Regions from separate parts of the Shinella sp. S4-D37 genome, predicted to be linked through region 2. Evidence: riboswitches for the same ligand, from Rfam matches in the RefSeq annotation. Region 2 holds a riboswitch; the other holds the start of a gene.
What was found. A riboswitch is a leader RNA that binds a small molecule or an ion and turns the genes downstream of it on or off. The one in region 2 is predicted to bind thiamine pyrophosphate.
Positions count from the first base shown of each region.

Region 1: linked by a shared signal. The riboswitch ahead of thiC (phosphomethylpyrimidine synthase ThiC) and the one ahead of thiD (bifunctional hydroxymethylpyrimidine kinase/phosphomethylpyrimidine kinase) in region 2 are both predicted to bind thiamine pyrophosphate.

Region 1 covers NZ_JBFNXL010000005.1:359,729-363,141, reverse strand. Annotated here, with positions in the region: gene AB3G45_RS09250 (sigma-70 family RNA polymerase sigma factor) at 1-399, shown strand, start outside; gene AB3G45_RS09245 (anti-sigma factor) at 386-1,159, shown strand; gene AB3G45_RS09240 (Bax inhibitor-1/YccA family protein) at 1,191-1,907, shown strand; TPP riboswitch at 2,041-2,157, shown strand; gene thiC (phosphomethylpyrimidine synthase ThiC) at 2,250-3,413, shown strand, end outside.
Region 2 covers NZ_JBFNXL010000005.1:3,416,364-3,419,776, forward strand. Annotated here, with positions in the region: gene AB3G45_RS24225 (AraC family transcriptional regulator) at 1-20, shown strand, start outside; gene AB3G45_RS24230 (LysE family translocator) at 98-715, shown strand; gene thiD (bifunctional hydroxymethylpyrimidine kinase/phosphomethylpyrimidine kinase) at 719-1,528, opposite strand; TPP riboswitch at 1,571-1,667, opposite strand; gene AB3G45_RS24240 (peptide chain release factor 3) at 1,724-3,304, opposite strand; gene dut (dUTP diphosphatase) at 3,398-3,413, shown strand, end outside.

The DNA of each region.
Region 1 (3,413 bases), 3.1 Mb from region 2:
CGCACCGGCGCCAGCGTGCGCAACTGGCTGATGTCGATCCTGCACAACGCGCATGTCGACCGGCTGCGCCAGCGCCGCTCGCAGGAACGCCGGCACGATGCCGCCGCGGAATTGACGGAGGCGTCCGTTCCGGCGAACCAGGACCATTCGGTGCGCCTGACGCAGCTCCGCAACGCCTTCTTCGCCCTGCCGGAAGACCAGCGCGAGGCCCTGCATCTCGTCGCGATCGAGGAGCTTTCCTACCAGGAGGCGGCCGAAACGCTGGGCATTCCGGTCGGCACGCTGATGTCGCGCGTCGCCCGCGCCCGCCAGCGGCTGCGCGCCTTCGAACAGAGCGGCACAGCCGCTCCCGTCACACATCTCAGGCTCGTCGGAGGCACTGGCGATGACCAGCAATGACCCCATTCTCGAAACCGACCTCAACGCCTATGTCGACGAGCAGCTTGCCGTCGGCCGGCGCATCGAGGTGGAGGCCTATCTTTCGGAACGGCCGGAGGTCGCCGCGCAGATCATGAAGGACCTGCGCGTGCGCGACGAACTGCGCCTGGCGCTCGCCGACCACCGCACGGTGATCCGGCAGGAAACGCGCGAGGCCGCGCGGCTCCTCGAACGCGCGCTGTCGCGCCGCCGCATCTTCTCCGTCTTCCGCCGCGCCGCGGCCATCGCCCTGTTCGTTACCGCCGGCTGGACGGCCCATGCCGTGCTCGGCCCGTTCGGCGCCACCGAGGTCGTTGCCTCCACGCCGCCACCCGCCTTCGTGGAGGAGGCGGTGCGCGCGCACAAGACGACGCTGCTGCGCGACACCATGACCTCCCAGCCGGAGATCGAGACCTTCGATCCGGCCGAGATCCGCTCGGCCACCGCGATCGTGCTGCCGGACCTGCCGAAGGGCTGGGGCGTGATCGACACGCAGGTCTTCCCCTCCGCCTATGGCCCGAGCGTCGAACTGGTGCTGGAGCCGCGCAAGGGCGAGCGCCTGTCGCTCTTTGCCGTGCGCCCCGGCTCGTTCGGCGTGCAGCACGTCCTGCTCTTCCACGCCGACAATGCCCGGGCCGCCTACTGGCAGATCGGCGACGTCGCCTATGCGCTGGTGTCGGAAAGCCGAAAGGCCGACGACCTGGCTGAAACCGCGCGCGACCTCTCGCGCACGCTCTACTGATCAACCGCTTCCAAACCGAAGGAGACATTCGATGGACCCCGTACAACAGCGATTTGGCTACGGCGCGCAGGCGCAGTCGGCCGCCCTCTTCGACGAGGGCCTGCGCCAGCACATGCTGCGCGTCTACAACTATATGGGCGCCGGCCTCGTCATCACCGGCCTCGTCGCCTTCATCGTCGGCTCGACGCCGGCGCTCTACGTGCCGATCTTCTCCTCGCCGCTGAAATGGGTGGTGATGCTGGCGCCGCTCGCCTTCGTCTTCTTCTTCTCGTTCAAGATCCAGACGATGTCGGCCAGCGCCGCGCAGATGACCTTCTGGGCCTTCTGCGCCGTCATGGGCCTGTCGCTCGCCTCGGTGTTCCTCGTCTTCACCGGCACGAGCATCGCCCGCACCTTCTTTATCGCCGCCACCATGTTCGGTACGACGAGCCTCTACGGCTATGTGACGAAGCGTGACCTTTCGAAGTTCGGCTCGTTCCTGATCATGGGCCTCATCGGCGTCATCATCGCCTCGATCGTCAACATCTTCCTCGGCTCGAGCGCCCTGCAGTTCGCCATTTCCGTGATCGGCATCGTCGTCTTCGTCGGCCTCACCGCCTGGGACACGCAGAACATCAAGGAACAGTACGCCGAGAACATCGACCAGGAATCGCAGCAGAAGATGGCCGTGTTCGGCGCGCTTTCGCTCTACCTGAACTTCGTCAACATCTTCCAGCTGCTGCTGAACTTCACCGGCGAACGTGAATAGTTTTCGCCCGGGATTTCAAAGAGAACGGCGGGGCAAAACCCCGCCGTTTTCATTTCCCGCACCGTAATATACGTAAGTTATTTTTTACATATTTTACCCGGTTGACAAATCACCACGTAGCGTCTTTGCTTGGGGCATTCACCAGGGGGGTCCCGACAAGGGGCTGAGATACTGCTGGCTTTCGCAGCGCAGTGACCCGTTGAACCTGATCCAGTTCATACTGGCGTAGGGACGGTGCAAGCGCTGTAGAACCCGTAATCCGCAACCCGGATTCCGCCTACGCGTCCTTCCATCATTCCGGCTCTAGGACTGGGTCTCCAACCGCAAACTTGGAGCCTCACGATGAATATTGCCGCCCAGAAGCTCACCCCCACCGTCACGACCGGCGCCCTGCCCGCCTCGCGCAAGATCCACATAGCCGGCGAGCAGCACCCGCAGATCCGCGTGCCGATGCGCGAGATCGCCCTGCATCCGACCTCCGGCGAACCGCCGGTCATCGTCTACGACGCCTCCGGCCCCTATACCGACCCCGCCCATGTCGTCTCCATCGAGGGCGGCCTGCCGCGGCTGCGCGCGGCCTGGGTCGCGGCGCGCGGCGACACCGAGGAATACGACGGCCGCCACATCCGCCCGGAGGACAACGGCTTTGCCACCGGCGAGCGGCTGACGCCGGAATTCCCGATCCGCAACCGCCCGCGCCGGGCGAAGGACGGCAAGGCCGTCACCCAGATCGCCTATGCCCGCGCCGGCATCATCACGCCGGAAATGGAATTCATCGCCATCCGCGAAAACCTCGGTCGCAAGGCCGCCAAGCAAGCGCTCGTCCGCGACGGCGAGAGCTTCGGCGCCCATATCCCCGATTTCGTGACGCCGGAATTCGTTCGCCAGGAAGTCGCGAGCGGCCGGGCCATCATCCCGGCCAACATCAACCATCCGGAGGCCGAGCCGATGATCATCGGCCGGAACTTCCTGGTGAAGATCAACGCCAATATCGGCAATTCCGCCGTCACCTCCTCCATGGCGGAAGAGGTGGAGAAGATGGTCTGGGCGATCCGCTGGGGCGGCGATACGGTCATGGACCTCTCCACCGGCCGCAACATCCACAACATCCGCGAATGGATCGTCCGCAATTCTCCGGTCCCGATCGGCACCGTGCCGCTCTACCAGGCGCTGGAGAAGGTCAACGGCATTGCCGAGGACCTCACCTGGGAGGTCTTCCGCGACACGCTGATCGAGCAGGCCGAGCAGGGCGTCGACTATTTCACCATCCATGCCGGCGTGCGGCTCGCCTATATCCCGCTCACCGTGAACCGCGTCACCGGCATCGTCTCGCGCGGCGGCTCGATCATGGCCAAGTGGTGTCTCCATCACCACCGGGAAAGCTTCCTCTACGAGCATTTCGACGAGATCTGCGACATCGCCCAAGCCTATGACGTCTCCTTCTCGCTCGGCGACGGCCTGCGCCCCGGCTCGATCGCCGACGCCAACGACGCCGCGCAGTTCGCC
Region 2 (3,413 bases):
ATCTCGCTGCCCGCGCCTGAACCGCCTGCAATTTCGTTCAAGACCCCGGCGCCCTTCCGGTGTTCCCTGCCGCCTTTCAAATCGCACGGGACCGGACATGACCCTGGAATTCCTCATCACCTCGCTCGTCGTCATCCTCCTGCCGGGCAGCGGCGTGATCTATACGCTGGCGCTCGGCATCAGCGGCGGGTTCCGCGTCGCCGTTCTGGCCGCCTTCGGCTGCACCCTCGGCATCGTTCCGCATATCCTCGCCAGTGTCGCCGGCCTTGCTGCCGTGCTGCATGCCAGCGCGCTCGCCTTCGAGGTGCTGCGCTATATCGGCGTCGCCTATCTCCTGTTCATCGCCTGGAGTCTGCTGAGGGACAGCAATGCCCTGGACCTCGGCCCCGAACAGACGCCGGCCGGCAAAGCGTCGAGGATCGTGCGCAAGGGCATCCTCACCAACATCTTCAACCCGAAGCTTTCGCTGTTCTTCCTCGCCTTCCTGCCGCAGTTCATCCCGGCAGGCGCCTCCGGCGAGGCGACGGGCGAGATGCTTGTCCTCGGCGGCGTCTTCATGGCCCTCACCTTCCTCGTCTTCGTGGGCTATGGCGCGCTCGCCGCCGGCCTGCGCCGGCAGGTGCTGAGCCGGCCGAAGCTCATCGCATGGACGCAGCGCGGCTTTGCCGCCGCCCTTGGCTTCATGGGGCTCAGGCTCGCGCTCGCGGACCGTTGACGCTCAGGTCGCGGACGCGTGGAAATGATGCAGCGGGCCGTGGCCGGAACCGACGGTCAGCGCATCCGACAGCCGCACGGCCCCTGCGATGAAGCGCTTGGCCGCCGCCACGGCATCGGCGAGCGCAAGCCCCTTGCCGAGTTCGGCGGCGATCGCGCTCGACAGCGAGCAGCCGGTGCCATGCGTGTTGCGCGTCAGCACCCGCACGCCCTCGAACCAGTGCAGCCCGTCTGGCGTCGCGAGCACGTCGGGGCTCTCGGCGCCCGGCAGGTGCCCGCCCTTCAGCAGCACCGCCTTGGGGCCGAGCGCCAGCAGCCGCCTTGCCTGGTCCTCCATGCCGGCCCGGTCCACGGCCTCCGCTTCGCTAAGCAGCGCGGCGGCCTCCGGTAGGTTCGGCGTCAGCACGCTTGCACGCGGCAAGAGCCGTTGCGTCAGCGCCGCCACGGCCTCCCGCGCCAGAAGCGAGGCGCCCCCCTTGGCGACCATGACCGGATCGAGCACGATGGGGACCTCGCGATGCGGCGACAGGGCCGCGGCCACCGCTTCGGCGATCTGCGCCGAGGCGATCATGCCGATCTTCACCGCATCCACCCGGATATCGGCGAAGACCACGGCGATCTGTGCGGCGACGAAATCGGGCGGTACGAGATGCACGCCGAAAACGCCCTGCGTGTTCTGCGCCGTCAAGGCCGTCAGCGCCGCCATGCCATAGGTGCCGCGCGCGGCAAAGGTCTTGATATCCGCCTGGATGCCCGCGCCGCCCGAGGGATCGGAGCCCGCGATCGAGAGAATGTTTGCGATTGCGTCGGCCATCTCGCCTCCTTTTCGGCAGGGGCGGCCTCGGGGCGACGGCGATGCGGCACCCGTTCGACTCCCTCCGCCGGCATGATCCGGTTCAGGTTCAAAGGGTGCTTCTCAGCCCGCCTTCCGGCGGACGCCCCTGTCTCGAACGGTTCTCGCAAATGCAGGGGCGCCTGTCACGCCGAAAGTGGCAGGACCCCGGCCCGATCACGCCTTGGTGACGTGATATTCCTTGATGGCGACCATCTTGATCGCCGGATAGCGTTCCGCCTCGTAGCGCAGCGAGAAGGCGTCCTGTGCCAGGAAGACCGGGTCGCCGTCGAGGTCGCGGGCGATATCGCCGCGGCGCTGGGTGACGAACTTGTCCAGCTCCGCCGCGCTGTCCGACGAGATCCAGCGGCAGACGGAGAAGCGCGACATCTCGAAGGAGACCGGCAGGCCGTATTCCGTCGAAAGCCGTTCCTTCAACACGTCGAGCTGCAGCGCGCCGACGACGCCGACGATGGCGGGCGAGCCGTCTTCCGGCGAGAAGAGCTGCACGACGCCCTCTTCCGCCATCTGCTGCAACGCCTCCTTCAGCTTCTTGGCCTTCATCGCGTCTTCCAGACGCACGCGGCGCAGGATTTCCGGCGCGAAGTTCGGCACGCCCTCGAAGACTAGCGCCTCGCCTTCCGTCAGCGTGTCGCCGATGCGGAGCGTGCCGTGGTTGGGGATGCCTACCACGTCGCCGGCATAGGCCGTGTCGGCCAGCTGGCGCTGCGAGGCGAAGAAGAATTGCGGGGCCGACAGGCCGATCGTCTTGCCCGTGCGGGCAAGGCGCACCTTCATGCCGCGCTCCAGCATACCGGAGCAGACGCGCGCGAAGGCGATGCGGTCGCGATGGTTCGGGTCCATGTTGGCCTGGATCTTGAAGACGAAGGCCGTCATGCTGTCTTCCGAGGCGTGCACCTTGCGCACGTCCGCCACCTGGTCGCGCGGCGGCGGCGCAAAGGCACCGAGCGCGTTGATGAGGTCGCGCACGCCGAAATTACGGAGCGCCGAGCCGAAGAAGACCGGCGTCATGTGTCCTTCGAGGAAGGCTTCCTGGTCGTAGGGCCGGCAGGCCTCGCGGGCAAGCTCCAGCTCCTCGGTGAAGACGGCCCGTTCGTTTTCCGGCAGGTTCTTCGCCACCTCCGCGGGATCGTCGATCCTCGTCGGCTGCACCTGCGTATCCGAGCCGCGGAAGGTGCGGTCGGCGAGGTGATAGGAGCCGCAGAAGGTCTTCGAGCGGCCGACCGGCCAGGTGACCGGGGCGGTATCGAGCGCCAGCTTCTCCTCCACCTCGTCGAGGATTTCGAACGGGTCGCGGCTTTCGCGGTCCATCTTGTTGACGAAGGTGATGATCGGGATGTCGCGCAGGCGGCAGACTTCGAAGAGCTTCAGCGTGCGCGGCTCGATGCCCTTGGCGGCGTCGATGACCATGACGGCCGCGTCCACCGCCGTCAGCGTGCGGTAGGTGTCGTCGGCGAAGTCCTCGTGGCCGGGCGTATCGAGGATGTTGAAGACGTTGCCGTCATATTCGAAGGTCATCACCGAGGTGACGACGGAGATGCCGCGTTCACGCTCGATCTTCATCCAGTCCGAACGGGTCTGGATGCGGTCCTTCTTCGCCTTCACCTCGCCGGCGAGCTGGATGGCGCCGCCGAAAAGCAGGAGCTTTTCCGTGAGGGTCGTCTTACCGGCGTCCGGGTGCGCGATGATCGCGAAGGTGCGGCGGCGGGAGACCGCCTCTGCAAGGGTTTCGGCCATTTTCTGCAATATCCTGTGAGTTGCCGCGGTCTTTACAGACTCCGCCGGGAAGATGCAATTGACGGGGCGGGACTACGGCCGGCTTATGGGCGCATGAACGCACATGCTC